DNA from 2 places in the Arthrobacter sp. Soil_C_60 genome. Region 2 is predicted to be linked to the other one. Evidence: riboswitches for the same ligand, from Rfam matches in the RefSeq annotation. Region 2 holds a riboswitch; the other holds the start of a gene.
What was found. A riboswitch is a leader RNA that binds a small molecule or an ion and turns the genes downstream of it on or off. The one in region 2 is predicted to bind glycine.

Region 1 (8,101 bases), on a different contig from region 2:
GCCATGTCCCGCTGGAAGTTGTCCCAGTGCTTCGCCCGGAATTCCGTCTGGATGAAACCGCGCACGGTCAGGCTCTGGTTCAGGACGGTGCGCATGAAACCGGGTAGCCGGTCCGGCCCCTCCGGAGCGCCGGTCGCGTTGTACTGCGCAACCATTCCGCACACCGGCATCCGCCCGTACAGGTTCAGCAGCGGCAGCACGGCCTGGAGCACCTTGCCGCCCACATTCTCCCAGTAGACGTCGGTCCCGTCGGGGCAGGCAGCCTTCAGCTCGTCCGCGAAAGAATCCGAGCGGTGGTCCACGGCGGCGTCGAACCCCAGCTCATCAAGCAGGTAGGCGCACTTCTCCGGCCCGCCGGCGATGCCAACCGCACGCGCTCCCGCGGCACGGGCCAACTGCCCGACGGCGGAGCCTACCGGTCCGGCTGCCGCCGCGACCACAAGGGTCTCCCCTGCCCGGATGCGTCCGATTTCCGCCATGCCGGAATAGGCGGTGAAGCCCGGCATCCCCAGCACGCCCAGCGCGGTCGATTCCGGCTGCCCGTTGTCGCTGACCGGACGCGAGTATTTACCAGGAACGACGGCGGCGCTCTGCCAACCGCCGTACGTCGCCACCAGCTGGCCCGGCTTAAAGTCGGGGTCGCGGCTCTCGACGACCTCGGCAACCGTCTCGGCCGGAAGGACGTCGCCCAACGGCGTCGGCGTGGCATAGGACTTCGCCGCGCTCATCCGCCCGCGCATGTAGGGGTCCAGCGAGATGTACCGGTTGCGCACCAGTAACTGCCCGTCGGCGAGCGCGGGAAGCTCTGCGGTTTCCGTCCGGAAAGTCTGATCCGTCGGTACACCATGCGGCCGCTCGGCCAGCACGATTCGGGTGGTGTTCGTCGTGGAGTTCGCAGAAGTAGCCATCAGTTCAGGCTAGGCGGAAGCCGGCGGACTGTCACCACGGCCGATAACGCCCCCACCGCCGCTGCATCTCCTGCCGGCCGGAATGCATCCCCAGTCAGTCGTCAGATTCCGCGTCTGCTGATGCACCTTGCGGGAAGTGGAACTTCCGGTGCAGTGCCTGGACGTCGTCGGCCAGCTCCGTTGCCGGGCCGTCGACCTCCACTCCGGGTGCGACGGCTTGGACGGGCAATGGGTTGACCGGTCCCGGCGCCACATCCCACTCCTTCAGCCAGTTGCCAAGCTGCTCGGAGGAAGCGGCGTAGACAATCCGCCCCAGCCGGACCCAGGCGTGCGCGGCCGAGCACATCGGGCAGTGCTCGCCGGAGGTGTAGACGGTGGCCGCTGCGCGTTCCATGGGGCTCAGGTTGCCGGCGGCCCAGCGCGCAATCTCGAACTCCGGGTGCCGCGTCTGGTCGCCGTCCTTGACCCGGTTGCGATCCTCAAAAAGCACGTGGCCCCCGGCGTCGACGAGAACCGAGCCGAAGGGTTCGTCGCCGTCCTCGAGTGCTTCGCGTGCCAGGTCGACGCATCGACGCAGGTGTTCAAGATCGGTCTCGGTGATAGCCATGGTCTCGATTATGGCCCATGGCCTTTTGCCTATGGAATGGTCCAAGATGGCCACATGGGTGATCTTATCGATTTCCTGCTCGCGAGGATCCAGCAGGACGAGGCTCGGATACGGGCGCTGATGACAGACGTCGGCATGGTGGGACAAACGGTCCTGCGGCACCACCTCGCACAGAATCTGGCCGAGTGCGATGCCAAGCGGCGGATGATCGCCCATGTGAGGGACGTTGACTGGGACCACGAACCGGCCAGCGACTACGACTATATGCTGGCCTTTCTGCAGCACATGGCGCTTCCCTATCAAACCCACACCGGCTACCAGTCCGCCTGGCGGCTCTAGAGAACCGGAACGGCGGCCGGGCAGGTGGATTCACCATGCCCGACCGCCGTCCGATAGCCGCTTTCCGCCGTCGTCGGTTTCCCGCCGTCGTTAGCCGGAAACTGAGGCGGTTTCCTTCGCCTCGGCGTGGTCTGCGATGACGCCTGCCTTGAACGTTTCGTAGCGGGCTGCGTGGAGCGGGTTGCGGCGCAGGATCGCCCACGCTGCGCCCAGAACTGCGAACCAGATGGGCGTAATCAGCAGGGCCAGCAACGTATCCGGTTGTGTGGTCAGCGCCCACAGCACGAAGCCGAAGAATGCGAAGACCACCCACACCATCACCGGGCCGCCGGGCATCTTGAATTTGGAAGCCTGGTGCAGGCCGGGCCGGCGCTTGCGGAAGGCCAGGTAGCTGGCCAGGATGATGGACCAGACGAACATGAAGCATACGGCGGAAACCGTCGTCACCATGCCAAAGGCCTTGCCGACGTCGTCGCCTGCGTAGAGCAGGGCCACGGACGCGAACAGCAGCACGCAGGTCAGGAACAGCGCGTTGCGCGGCACCTTCTGCAACGACAGCTTGCTGAAGATTGACGGAGCATCTCCGTCCTGCGCGAGGCCAAATACCATGCGCGAAGTTGAGTAGATGCCGGAGTTGGCACTCGACATGGCGGAGGTCAGGACCACCAGGTTGATCACGGTCGCTGCCATGCCCAGCCCGGCCAGCGAGAACATTCCGATGAAGGGGCTGTGTCCGGCCTCGAACTGGGTCCAGGGAGTGACTGCCATGAGGATGATGAGTGCGCCTACGTAGAAGAGCAGGATGCGGATCGGAATCGAGTTGATGGCCTTGGGGAGGTTCTTCTCGGGATCTTTGGTCTCGGCAGCGGTGGTGCCCACCAGTTCAATGCCTACGAAGGCGAACACGGCGATCTGGAAGCCGGCCACGAAGCCCATGAACTCGTTGGGGAAGAAGCCGCCGTGGATCCACAGGTTTTCGACAGTGGCCGGGCCGGCCTCGGACTTGAAGCCCGAAAGGATCATGAACAGACCGGTAAGGATCAGTGCCACGATGGCGACGATCTTAATCAGCGCGAACCAGAACTCCGTCTCGCCGAAGGCCTTGACCGTAACCAGGTTCAGCACCAGCAGGATGCCGATGGTGACCACGCCCGGAATCCACAGCGGAATGCCCGGAACCAGTTCGTTGGCGTAGCCTGCGATGGCGATGACGTCGGCAATGCCGGTCACGACCCAGCAGAACCAGTAGGTCCAGCCGGTAAAGAATCCGGCCCAGGGGCCCAGCAGGTCACCCGCAAAATCGCTGAAGGACTTGTAATGCAGATTGGACAGCAGCAGCTCGCCCATCGCCCGCATCACGAAGAACAGCATGAAGCCGATGATCATGTAGACGAAGATGACGGAGGGTCCGGCCGCGGAGATGGTTTTCCCCGAGCCCATGAAGAGCCCCGTGCCGATGGCACCGCCGATCGCGATCAGCTGGATGTGGCGGTTGCTCAGCTGTCTTTCCAGATGGGGTGCCCCGGATGACTGCACTGTTGCATCTTTCATTTACTACTCCTTCAGAGCGAGGATATTTCGCATGGCTGCATGGCCCTGGGTGTGGGTTGCATGCAGGTTCAGACGGCCGGTCGCTTCCCCATGTCGGCGACCGGCCCCTGGGCAGGGGCCCCGCGGTCCCTGCCCAGTCCCGGTTAGGCGCCGGCTGTTGCCAGCGGTGCCACGTTCGGGTACAGCGGGTGCGCGGCGGCCAAGGCCTCCACACGGTGGCGCAGATCGGCGAGGCTTGCCTCGTCCTCAGCGATCAGCGCCTCAGCAATGATGTCAGCTACCTCGATGAAGGCTGCTTCGCCGAAGCCGCGGGTAGCCAGCGCGGGCGTTCCGATCCGCAGGCCGGAGGTGACCATCGGCGGGCGCGGGTCGAAGGGAACAGCGTTGCGGTTGACGGTGATGTCGATGGCCGCGAGGCGGTCCTCGGCTTCCTGGCCGTTCAGTTCGCAGTTGCGCAGGTCGACCAGCACCAGGTGCACGTCGGTGCCGCCGGAAACCACGGAAATCCCCTTGGCGGCGACATCGGGCTGCATCAGGCGTTCGGCCAGGATGCTTGCTCCGGCCAGCACGCGCTCCTGGCGTTCCTTGAACTCCGGCGATGCCGCGATCTTGAAGGCCACGGCCTTGCCGGCGATGACGTGCTCCAGCGGCCCGCCCTGCTGGCCCGGGAAGACTGCCGAGTTGATCTTCTTGGCGACGTCGGCGTCGTTGGTCAGGATGATGCCGCCGCGCGGGCCGGCCAGCGTCTTGTGCGTGGTGGAAGTGACAACGTGGGCGTGCGGCACCGGGCTGGGGTGCAGTCCGGCGGCCACCAGGCCGGCGAAGTGCGCCATATCCACCATGAGGTAGGCACCGACGGCGTCGGCGATCCGGCGGAATTCGGCGAAGTCCAGCTGGCGGGCGTAGGCGGACCAGCCGGCCACGATCAGCTGCGGCTTGTGCTCGTGGGCCAGGCGCTCCACTTCCACCATGTCGATCCGGTGGTCATCTTCGCGGACCTGGTACGGAACCACGTTGTACAGCTTGCCGGAGAAGTTGATCCGCATGCCATGGGTCAGGTGGCCGCCGTGGGCCAGGTTCAGCCCCATGATTGTGTCGCCGGGCTTGATCAGCGCGTGCATGACCGATGCGTTGGCCTGGGCACCGGAGTGCGGCTGGACGTTGGCGTAGGCCGCCCCGAACAGGTCCTTCACGCGGTCGATGGCCAGCTGCTCGATGACGTCGACGTGCTCGCAGCCGCCGTAGTAACGCCGGCCCGGGTAGCCTTCGGCGTACTTGTTGGTCAGCACGGAGCCCTGCGCCTGCATGACTGCGGCGGCGGTGTGGTTCTCCGAGGCGATCATTTCCAGGCCGTCACGCTGGCGGGTGAGTTCGTCGTCGATCTTGGCGGCGACCTCGGGGTCCAGCTCGGACAGCTGGCTATTCAGGCTCGGGGACACGACCTGCTGGAAAGTGGATGGTGACTGGATCGTCATAAGGAACTCCATATTTCAGGCAGCGCACAACACGCCACGATGATTCGGGTTCCTCCCCGCTCTGTCTGGGACCTGAGAGTTTCCGCCGCCCGTGGGGGCCGCTTGCACCGTCGGTGAGCCGGTTGCCCGGCTGCTTTCCAGAGTTGCCTAGCCGCGGCGGTACGTGGGCCTGAGAGATTCCTGGGGAGGAGTTGCTCCTACGGCGCCTGACGAACGTACCGGCAGGACTCTCCCGCCGCAGATCAAAAGCGTTGGGCCACAGCTTCGTGACCCGCCTCACACAGGTTAGCGGCAGGGCAGGAGCTAACGCAACATCATTTCTTAACTGCCTAGTCAGCGGCGGATCCGCTGCAGGCAACGTGCGACGCCGGCACTCACCTGAGTGCCGGCGCCGCCTGGGCAAGCCCTATTGCCCGGTGCCCGTCTGGTCGCCTTCGGTCACGCCGCCGTCCACCGGTGCCGGATCGACGGCGCCGCCGTCAGGGGCGGTTTCCTGCTGGCCCGTGTCCTGCTGGCCGGCGCCCGGGTCGGTGACGACCTCCGGCTCCGCCACTTCGCCGGTTTCGGAGCCTGGCGCCGGAACGGGTTCAGGCACGGTCTCCACCGGCGCAGTACCGTCGTTCTGGCCGGTGGCAGGATCCTCGACTCCCGTCGATCCGTCCGTACCGCCGGAAGTGCCGTCGGTGGTCCCGGTCTGGCCGGCGCCGTCGTCGACCTGCCCGGGCTCAGCATCGCCGGGCTCCGTGGTTTCGCTGCCATCCTCGGCCGGGGCCGCGGTGCCTGTCAGGACGCGGCCCAGGGTGGTCTGCTGCTCGGCGGCCGGGGCGCTGCTGGTCGACGATGCCACCAGCGCCGAAATGGGCTTGCTGGTTCCCAGTTCGACCATCGTGATGCCGGCCATGGCAATCAGGAAGGAGGCTGCGCTGACCACTCCAATCTTGGCCCAGGTCCGGGGCGTGAACCGGCGTGCGGTGAGCTTCGCCTTGAAGTCCGCGACGGCGCTGGAGACACCGGCACGCTCGGTTCCGTCGTCGCTCGCCGGCAGGCCGCCGTTGCGCAGGCCGCGCAGCCGCGGCACGGGCAGGGTCTTCTTGGCCGCGACGGCGGCAGAACTCAGCGTCCTGGCGTAGATGGCTGCCGCTACCGTGGCGATGACCGAACCGAGGGCAGCGCCGATCAGCGTTCCCGCGACACCGAGGAAGGAACCCGCAAAGGCCGAGGTCACGGCGGCCAAGGCGGAGGCAATAGTTTGGGCACCGTTGAGGCCGAGGAGTTTCGGCTTATCTTCGGCGGAGGAGTCTTCAGCCATATTTCACACACACTTCAGGTAGGTAAAGTTACGGAAAGGTAACGCCGGCTCCTCCGATCCGGTTCCCTGCCTACCGCGTTTCTATGTGAGATGCTGGTCACATCCGGTGCGCGTTGACCATCACCCCAGATCAGGGCGTGACAGCGTCCTCCGCGCCTGCGCCGCAGCTTCAGTACCAGCCGTGCCCGCGTCCTCGTCCTGGCCCGCTTCCACCTCAGCCGCAACCTCTGCGGCCGGCTCCTCTTCTTCGGGCAGGGTCACCAGCAGCGCGGTTCCCTGGTACGGCTCCAGCTGGATGTAGAAGCTGTGCAGGTCATCCACGCTCCCCACTTCTTCGCCGCTGAACAGATCGGTCACCAAGGCCCCGGTTTCCAACTGCTCGGAGCGCACCGTGCCGGCCATCTCCTGGTCCGAGAAGTTCAGGACGGTGACTTCGCAATCGCCCGATTCAAGCTGGTGCACCATGACCAGCATGCCCCGGTGCGAGACGTCCGGAACATCGAGCAGCGCACTCTTCGCGATGCCGTACTGCTCCCGGACGGCCAGGATTTTGGCCAGCTGCCGGGCAAACGATGACTCGTCCGCGAGCTGGTCCGGCAACGTCCCGTACAGGCTGACAGCCCTGGGCATGCCGGAGGTCGGGGCCTGCCCGGTATGGTTGACGCCCATCAGGTCATGGGCGCCCCGGTTGATCCAGCGGGTGTCGCCGCGGGACAGCAGCGGAGCTACCTGCGACCGGTCCAGGGTCAGCATGCCGCACAGGTCCCATCCGGAGAGCGCGAAGACGCCCGGCTGCAGCGCGTTGTACATGGCCAGCAGCAGGTGCACCTTGCGGACCTCGATGGTCTGCTCCGGCGTGATGGTGCTCAGGTCCTTGATGCCCAGCACCGCCGTGATCACGCTCGCCGTCGTACAGGCAATGCCGTTGGCCGTAAAGACCAAGTTATAGGGAGCGGCTTCCCCGGTGATGCCGTCCCGCAAGGTCTGCTGCACCTTATGGGCCAGTTCGGCGCCGGTCATTTCCTCGCCGTCGAGCTCATAGATATCGTCTTTATGCTTGGTGGTGAAGTGCACGAGTTCATAGGTCAGCTCGTCATGGTTCTGCAGCGCGTGGACCAGGGAGGCCTGGTCCACACCGATCTCCATGGCCAGGCGCAGGGTCAGCCGGAGGAATTCGGTATCGGCGGTGACCAGGGCGTGGTGGTAGCCGGGGCGGGTGACAAAGTCGTAGGACAGGTCGGGGCCGTTGGCGGACGTGGACTTGATGTCGTCGATGCTCAGGTTCAGTTCCTGGAACGTGAAGCCGCCGACCTTGCGGACCATGCTGCCGATGATCTGGTTCGCGGCCTCGGAAATCGGATGGCCCTCCGACCAGCCCGGCGTTTCCTCGGCACTCTTCTCCACGCCCAGGAAACCGTTGGCGTCCAGCCGCAGGGCGCCGGTACCCAGGTCCACCAGCGAGTGCAGGGCGTCGCCCATCACCAGGCGCATGCCGGAGAAGGTGGGATCCAGCCAGTTGATCGACGGCTGACCCGCCTTGAAGTAGTGCAGGTACACCCACCGCCGCATTTGGCCGGTGGTATCCAAAACCGGGCCGGTGGCGCTCCAGTTGGTCTCCTTGACCCCGGGCTCGTAGAAAATGACCCGCTGCAGCTCGCCGATGATGTAGCCGGCCTTCTGGAGGGCGCGTTCGGTTTCGGCGTCGATGTTGACCGCGTCTTCGCCGTCGGGCACGTCCGGCAGCAGGTGCCAGTCCGACTCGGGGATGTCGATCATGTGGTAAATGCCCGGGTAGTCCCGGAAGTTCATCTCGGCCAGCCGGAAATCCGCACCCTTGCCGGTGTGCCCGGGCACGATGTCATCCACAATCGTTCCGCCGTGGTCATTGGCGACCTGGCACATCTCGCGGAAC
Region 2 (8,101 bases):
GTTCTACGCCTGGATCGCCGGCGAGGCCGCGGTCATCCGGGAACTGCGCCGTTACCTGGTGCGGGACGTCGGTATTGACCGTAAGCAGGTGGCCTTCATGGGTTACTGGCGGCAGGGCAAGGCCGAAGCCTGAGGTCCACGCGGGTTGGACTCCCGCTGTTCGGCGTAGGCGAGAATTGAAGCATGACCATCGCCAAATCCGTACTCCTTTTTGCCCTGGCCGCCCTCGCCGAGATCGGCGGCGCTTGGCTGATCTGGCAGGCGGTGCGTGAAGACCGGGCCTGGTGGTTTGCCGGGCTGGGAGTCATGGCCTTGGGCGCCTATGGCTTCATTGCCGCTTTCCAGCCTGATGCCAACTTCGGCCGGGTTCTGGCCGGCTACGGCGGAATCTTTATTGCCGGCTCGCTGGCCTGGGGCATGGTGATGGACGGTTTCCGGCCGGACCGCTGGGACTATATCGGGGCGGCGATTGCTCTGGCCGGCGTGGCCGTGCTCATGTATGCCCCGCGCGACAGCGCCTGACCAGGCCGGACTCGGTCTGCTCAGAAGAGCTCCACCACACCCCGCCCGGCAAGGCCCAGCGGCACCGGCAAACCTATTGTGCCGTCGCCCGTGCCCGGCAGAAGCAGCAGCATCCCGGTCGCGTTGAGGACAATCAGGTCCGTAGTTCCGTCCGCATTGAAGTCGCCGGGCGTGGCAACGGACATCACCCTGAACCGCGCTCTTCCCGCCGGCACCGGGTCCTCGACCTGCCCGCTGCCGGTCCCGGCCAGCAGCCAGAATCTGCCGGCAGCATCCAGAGACATGATGTCGGCCATTCCATCGCCGTCGAAGTCGCCGGGGGAGAATACACGGGCCGGCGTGCGGTTGCTGTGCAGGAGCAGCGTCCGCGGCCGCAGGCCAGACGCGCCTCCCCGGTGCAGCCACAGCGCCCCGCTGTCGTCGCCGGTAATGACGTCGGGTCTGGAATCGCCGTCGAAATCGCCGGGCAGGAAGAATTCGCGCACGCCGGTCCAGCCCGAGCCGAGTGCCCGGAGCGGCTTGGTTTCGCCGTAGCCGTCGCCGGGATGCAGCAACAGCACGCCGTTCCGGTGCAGGGTGAGGATGTCATGGCGGCCGTCGCCGTCGAAATCGCCTGCCGAGTCCATTGCCCTGGCCTTGGGCCACTTTTCGGCGCTGGTACTTGCCGTTCCCAACCGGCCTGTCGGGGATGACGGAACATACCATAGGGATCCGTCCCGCGTGCGGGCAAAGAACTCGCTCCGGTTCTCCGGAGAGAAGGTGCGTGAGTAGATCCGGACCGGCCGGGCCTGTGCGGGGGTCGTTTCATAGTTGTCCGCCGAAGCCTCGACATTGCCAGTGACGGTCACGCCGCGCCAGTCCGGCGTCAGGGACAGGACCCGATGGTAGCCGTCGGGGTGCCCGTCCAATGTGTCCCGCCAGCTGTAGTCGTAGGTGAGGACGGAGCCCGGTGCGGAGAATTCGAAGCCTTCCAAAGACAGCTCCCCGCCCACCACGGGCTCGCCCGCAGCCACCGGTGACGAGACAATTTCGATGTCCCGCGGCACCAGCCCGACGGCGGGAACGGCGGCGGCGGTGGGGGTACTGGCAGCGTGCGAGGGCAGCCTGCCGGCTTCCAAAGCCGGCTGCGGCACAAACAGGCACAGCACGCAGACAATTCCGGCCAGCCGATGCTGGCCGCCGCGGGCCTGTGCATGCGCCATGTCTGTTCCCCGAAGGAAGCTGTCCGGATCCGCCCCGCCCGGACCTAGCAGAAGTACCCTCCAGCGTACGCCGCGGACTCTTCGGCGGGAACGGGCAGTTAACCTGCTGAAGTCTTTTCCGCGCACCCGCGGTCGGGATCTTGGTGTGAGACCGTTTATCGCTTCCCAAGCCTTTGTCACAATTGCCCTGCGTTGCGAAAATTTAAGCGATTGACGCAGTTTGCTTGCGTGGTGCCACCTCGGGGCGCTAGTGTGTGATCCTGCTCACCTGGAGGTGGGCAGTGCTTATGATCTGCGGCGGGAGAGTCCTGCCGGTACGTTCAGCAGGCGCCGTAGGAGCAAACCCTCCCCGGGAATCTCTCAGGCCCACGTACCGCCGCGGTTAGGCAACTCTGGAAAGCAGTCAGGCAGCAGTCTGGCTCACCGACGGTGCAAGCGGCGCCTGCGAGAGCAGGGGACGCGGAATCTCTCAGGTCCACGACAGAGCGGGGAGGAACCCGAATCAAAGTGCTGCCGTTGTGGCACTTGAACGATGGAGTTCCTCATGACCATTCCACCTGCCTCCACCGCGATGGGTGAAGCCCCCCACCTTGAGCGCCAGCTCTCCAACCGCCGTATCCAGCTGGTCGCCGTCCGCGGGGCGATCGGCACGGGCCTGTTGATGACCTCCAAGACGATCTCCGCGGCCGGTCCTTCCGTGATCTTCGGGTATACCCGAAGTCCGGCGCGAGGCCGAAGTCCAAGATAACTCCATTGCAGCGGAAACCACAGAATCCTGCTCGGGCAGGTTTCCGCAGCACTGCAGCCGCCCGTACCGCCGGACTCCGCCCGGACATCCCCGGGCATTACCGATTTCGTTCGTAGCGCTGATCAGCGCGTTCAAGCATAGGAGCACAACCCATGACCGACGTTCTTTGGTTTTCCGAACTTGGCCTGTCCGACCTTGAGAAGGTCGGAGGCAAAAACGCCTCCCTTGGGGAGATGATCCGCGGCCTGGCCACGGCCGGGGTCAGGGTTCCTGACGGTTTCGCCACGACGGCGGACGCCTACCGGCGTTTCCTGCGCGAGTCCGGCCTTGACGATCGGATCGCCGCGGTCCTCCACGACTTGGACAGCGACAACGTGACCGCACTGGGGCAGGCCGGCACGCAGATCCGGGACCTGATCCGCCAGACTCCGTTCCCGGCCGGTTTCGAGGAGCAGATCCGGGCCGCATACGGGCAACTGGTTGAAAGCCACGGTGGGGATGCGGAGGTGTCCTGGGCAGTGCGCTCCAGCGCCACGGCCGAGGACCTGCCGGATGCTTCCTTCGCCGGCCAGCAGGAGACTTTCCTGAACATCCGTGGCGTGGAGAACGTCCTCCACGCGATCAAGGACGTTTTTGCCTCGCTCTACAATGACCGGGCCATTGCCTACCGGGTCCATCACGGTTTCACCCACTCGGAGGTTGCCCTCTCAGCCGGTATCCAGCGCATGGTCCGCTCCGACATCGGCACCTCCGGCGTGATGTTCACGATGGATACCGAGTCCGGCTTCGACGACGCCGTGTTCATCACCTCCTCCTACGGCCTGGGCGAAGCAGTGGTCCAGGGAGCGGTGAATCCTGACGAGTTCTATGTGTACAAACCTGCGCTGGCCGCGGGCCGTCCGGCGGTCCTCAAGCGCGGACTCGGCGAAAAAGCCGTCCAGATGACCTACACCGATTCCCGGGAGGTCGGCCGGACGGTCGATTTCGTACCCGTGCCCCGCGAGCAGCGCGGCAGGTTCAGCCTCAGTGACGCCGAAGTCGAGCAGCTCGCCCGGCATGCGGTGGCGATCGAAGCCCATTATGGCCGCCCCATGGACATTGAGTGGGGCAAGGACGGCGTGGACGGGGAACTGTACATCCTGCAGGCCCGCCCCGAGACCGTGCAGTCCCGCCAGGCCAGCGGTACCATTTCCCGCTACAAGCTCAACGAGCACTCCAAGGTCCTGGCCGAAGGCCGGGCCATCGGCCAGCGTATCGGCGCCGGCCAGGTGCGCGTGCTGACCTCCATCGACCAGATGGCCTCCTTCCAGCCCGGCGACGTCCTGGTGGCGAACATGACGGACCCGGACTGGGAACCGATCATGAAGAAGGCCGCGGCGATCGTGACCGACCGCGGGGGTCGCACCTGCCACGCGGCGATTATTGCCCGGGAACTGGGCATCCCGGCTGTGGTCGGCACCGGAAACGCATCCCGGATCCTGACCGACGGAGCACCGGTGACCGTCTCCTGCGCCGAGGGCGAGGCCGGACTGGTCTACGAGGGACTGCTCGATTACACGCTGCACGAAACCACGGTGGACACGATGCCGCCGGCGCCGGTTCAGATCATGATGAACGTCGGCACCCCCGAACAGGCCTTCGGCTTCTCCCGGCTCCCGCACAGCGGCGTCGGCCTGGCCCGCCTGGAATTCATCATCAACCGGCAGATCGGCATCCACCCCAACGCCCTGCTGGCCCTGGCAGGCGAGATCGAGCGCCCCGCCGCGCTGTCCGACTACACGGTGCAGCAGATCCGGGAAAAGACCGCCGCCTACGACGGGCCCCGGGACTACTACGTCCGCCGGTTGGCCGAGGGCATCGCCACCATCGCCGCCGCCTTTGCGCCGGAACCGGTGATCATCCGGCTCTCGGACTTCAAGTCCAACGAGTACGCCAACCTGCTCGGCGGCCCAGCCTTCGAGCCGGTCGAAGAGAACCCGATGATCGGCTACCGCGGCGCCTCCCGGTACCTCTCGCCGTCGTTCCGCAAGGCATTCGAGCTCGAGTGCGAGGCCTTGAAGTTCGCGCGCAACGAGATGGGCCTGTCCAACATCAAGCTCATGGTCCCGTTCGTGCGCACCCTTGAGGAAGCGCAGGGGGTGACCGAGTTGCTCGCCGCCAACGGCCTGCGCCGCGGTGAGGACGGGCTTCAGATCGTCATGATGTGCGAACTGCCGGCCAACGCGCTGCTGGCGGATGAATTCCTGGATTACTTCGACGGCTTTTCCATCGGCTCCAATGACCTGACCCAGCTCACCCTCGGCCTGGACCGGGACTCTGCGCTCGTTGCCGGCGGCTTCGACGAACGCAACCCCGCGGTGAAGAAGCTCCTGGAGATGGCGATCGCCGCCTGCCGTGCCCGCGGGAAGTACGTCGGCATCTGCGGCCAGGGCCCCAGCGACCACCCGGACTTCGCCGAATGGCTGCTGGAGCAAGGCATCAGCTCCATCTCGCTCAACCCCGACGCAGTGACGGACACCTGGCTGCGCCTGGCCCGGACCGGCAACCGCTCCGCGGTCTCGAGCGCAGATCCGGGACAGACCCGTTGACCAACACCAGCGAACTCAAAACCACGGGGGCGGAGCGCGCACCCGCTCCCGTGGTTTTCTTCCTCTCGAACAGCACCGGCATCACCGCCGAGACCCTGGGCAACACTTTGCTGACCCAGTTTCCCGGCCGTCGGTTCGAACGCCGCACCATTCCCTTTATCACCACCACCGAGGAGGCAAGACGGGTCGTCGGCACGATTGACCGCCTCGCGGCGGCGGGTCCGCGGCCGATCGTCTTCTCGACGGCGGTCAATCGGGACATCCGCGCGATCCTCTCGCAGAGCAAGGGTCACTTTGTGGACCTCTACGATGCCCACATCGCACAGTTGGAGAGTGCCCTGCAGGCAACAGCCAGCGGAGAATCGGGCAGGGCCCACGGGGTTGGCGACGCCATCCGCTATCAGTCCCGCATGACCGCCGTCGAGTACGCCATGGAACACGACGACGGCCAGTCCATCCGCGCCCTCGGACGCGCGGCGCTGATCCTTATCGCCCCATCACGGTGCGGCAAGACTCCGACAGCAATGTACCTGGCGCTGCAGCACGGGATTTCGGCTGCGAACTTCCCTCTGATCGAGGAGGATTTTTCCCGGCAGTCGCTCCCGGAGCCGCTGCTGCCCCATATCCACAAATGCTTTGGGCTGACCTCCCTGCCGGTCAGGCTGAGCCAGATACGCCAGGAACGCCGCCCGGACACCACCTACGCCTCGCTGGCCCAATGCAGCTATGAACTGCGTAACGCCGAGGAGATGTACAGGTCCAACGGGGTGCCCTACATGAACTCCGCCTCCATGTCGGTCGAGGAAATCTCCGCCACGATCCTCCAACGGATGCAGCTGAGCCACTGACTATCCAAACGCCGGCACCTCGCGGAACAGCCCGTCTGAAGCCGGACCCCAACAGTCACGCCGAAACGTTTGTTAATCTGTCAGGGTGACTTTTACTCAACGGTTTGTGGCGCTCGGTGACTCCTTCACAGAGGGCGTCGGCGATAAGGACCCGCAACTGCCTAACGGCGTGCGCGGCTGGGCGGACAGAGTGGCCGAGCAGCTGATGCTGGCGGACCAGGGCTGGGGTTATGCCAACCTGGCGATCCGCGGGAAGAAGATCCGGCAAGTGCTCGCTGAACAGATCGAACCGGCGTTGGCGCTGGAGCCCACGCTCGTGACCATTTACGCTGGCGCCAATGACATCCTGCGGCCCAGTGTGGACATCGACGAAATGATGAAAGCGTACGACGGCGGCATCGCCAGACTTACGCAGTCCGGCGCCGACGTCGTGATGTTCACCGGTTTTGACTCCGCCGGATCGGCCGTTTTCGGCAAGACGCGGGGACGCACGGCGATCTACAACGAGTGGGTGCGCGAAATCGCCGAAAAGCATGGCGCGCGGATTGTGGATTACTGGCGGATGCGGGAGTTCCAGGACTGGCGGTATTGGGACGAAGACCGGCTCCATATGTCCGCCGCCGGCCACACCCTCATGGCCAAGCGGGTGCTGGAGACGCTGCAGGCCGATGACCTCATCGAGCTTCCGGAACTGCCGGCCTTGAGCACGCTGACGCGGCGTGAATCGCTGGTGGCCAACGCCCGCTGGGCCCGGGAGTACGTTGGGCCCTGGATTGCCCGCCGCCTGCGCGGCGTTTCCTCCGGGGACAGCCTGGCACCGAAATACCCGCAGCTTGCGAGGCTGGATGTGCGGGTGTAGCCGTACTGCTCCGGCCGGGTTTCTGGATCTGATGCAGCCACGCTCGCGGAAGGCGCGAAAAGTTGAATCATCAAGTATGTGGCAGAATAGAGGTATGACTTCTGCACGTTGGCTCGATCCCGAAGAACGCCAGGCTTGGCTTGCCTTGCTGGCTGTAACTACCCTGCTGCCCGGCAATCTGGACGGTGCTTTGCAACGTGAGGCCAAAGTCACGCTCTTCGACTACAACGTCCTGGCCATGCTCTCCGAAGCGGGGGACCGTTCATTGCCGATGAGCGAACTGGCTTCACGCACCTACTCGTCCCTGTCCCGGCTCTCCCACGTGGTCAAGAAGCTGGAACTGCGCGGTTGGGTCAAGCGCAGCCCCTGCGCCGAGGATGCTCGGGTGACCATGGCCACCCTGACCGAAGACGGCTACTCCGCCATCGAGCAGCTTGCGCCGGCGCACGTCGAGTCCGTGCGTGATGCGGTTTTTGACGGGCTGGACCACAAGGACGTTGCCGATCTGGAGCGGTTGGGCAAGAAGATCGTCCAGCGGCTGGAACCGAGTAGCTGGGTACTGCGCGAGCCCCGCATCAACAGCTGAGCCTTAACACACCAGGCCCCTATCACCGGAAGGGTTCCCGGTTTGGCTGAAACGCCGCCGGGCCCTAAGATGGAGAGGCGTTAAGTCACGCAACCTGCGGGTTGTCCGTGTCGGCTGGGCAGAAATGCGCAGTTGGTCCAGGTCAGCCCGTAAGTTGCGTGAATTCCCGTGTCAACCTAGAATTTAAGGTTGTTGCTGAGCCGGTCCCTTCGGGGACCAGCGGTAGGCAGCGCCTGGACTTCACCGTCTTCCCCGCGGCGAGGCACTTCGGCTGGATCTCACCCCGCCTGGTTCACCTCCGGAAAGTCGCAGTAATAACGGTGTCAAAACTGGTGACGGGCGCTCTTACACGCAGATTCAGAGGCAGCTACACCGCTGTATCTGTGCAGGTCCGTCAATATTTACTAAAACTTGGAGGAGAGATCATGGCAGCTCATTGCCAGGTGACCGGAGCCGTACCCGGCTTTGGCCACAGCATTTCGCACTCGCACCGCCGCAACAAGCGCCGGTTCGATCCGAATATTCAGAAGAAGCGCTACTGGGTTCCGTCCCTGCGCCGTAACGTCACGCTGCAGCTTTCTGCCCGCGGCATTAAGACCATCGACGTCCGCGGTATTGACGCCGTCGTCGGCGAACTGATCGCGAAGGGTGTGAAGCTCTAGTGGCAAAGGACAAGGACGTACGTCCCATCATCAAGCTGAAGTCCACTGCGGGCACCGGCTTCACTTACGTCACGCGTAAGAACCGT

Region 1: linked by a shared signal. The riboswitch ahead of glyA (serine hydroxymethyltransferase) and the one ahead of AC3A4M_RS17140 (D-serine/D-alanine/glycine transporter) in region 2 are both predicted to bind glycine.

The regions. Positions count from the first base shown of each region.
Region 1 covers NZ_JBDGKM010000003.1:428,269-436,369, reverse strand. Annotated here, with positions in the region: gene curA (NADPH-dependent curcumin/dihydrocurcumin reductase) at 1-908, opposite strand, end outside; gene AC3A4M_RS08825 (nucleoside deaminase) at 1,003-1,515, opposite strand; gene AC3A4M_RS08820 (DUF6221 family protein) at 1,570-1,854, shown strand; gene AC3A4M_RS08815 (amino acid permease) at 1,945-3,405, opposite strand; gene glyA (serine hydroxymethyltransferase) at 3,549-4,880, opposite strand; glycine riboswitch at 5,028-5,125, opposite strand; gene AC3A4M_RS08805 (hypothetical protein) at 5,287-6,189, opposite strand; gene treS (maltose alpha-D-glucosyltransferase) at 6,310-8,101, opposite strand, start outside.
Region 2 covers NZ_JBDGKM010000009.1:75,131-83,231, reverse strand. Annotated here, with positions in the region: gene AC3A4M_RS17155 (siderophore-interacting protein) at 1-133, shown strand, start outside; gene AC3A4M_RS17150 (YnfA family protein) at 184-522, shown strand; gene AC3A4M_RS17145 (FG-GAP repeat domain-containing protein) at 543-1,724, opposite strand; glycine riboswitch at 2,013-2,110, shown strand; partial or broken gene AC3A4M_RS17140 (D-serine/D-alanine/glycine transporter) at 2,269-2,436, shown strand; gene ppsA (phosphoenolpyruvate synthase) at 2,625-5,060, shown strand; gene AC3A4M_RS17130 (pyruvate, water dikinase regulatory protein) at 5,057-5,908, shown strand; gene AC3A4M_RS17125 (SGNH/GDSL hydrolase family protein) at 5,994-6,767, shown strand; gene AC3A4M_RS17120 (MarR family winged helix-turn-helix transcriptional regulator) at 6,862-7,353, shown strand; gene rpmB (50S ribosomal protein L28) at 7,779-8,015, shown strand; gene rpmG (50S ribosomal protein L33) at 8,015-8,101, shown strand, end outside.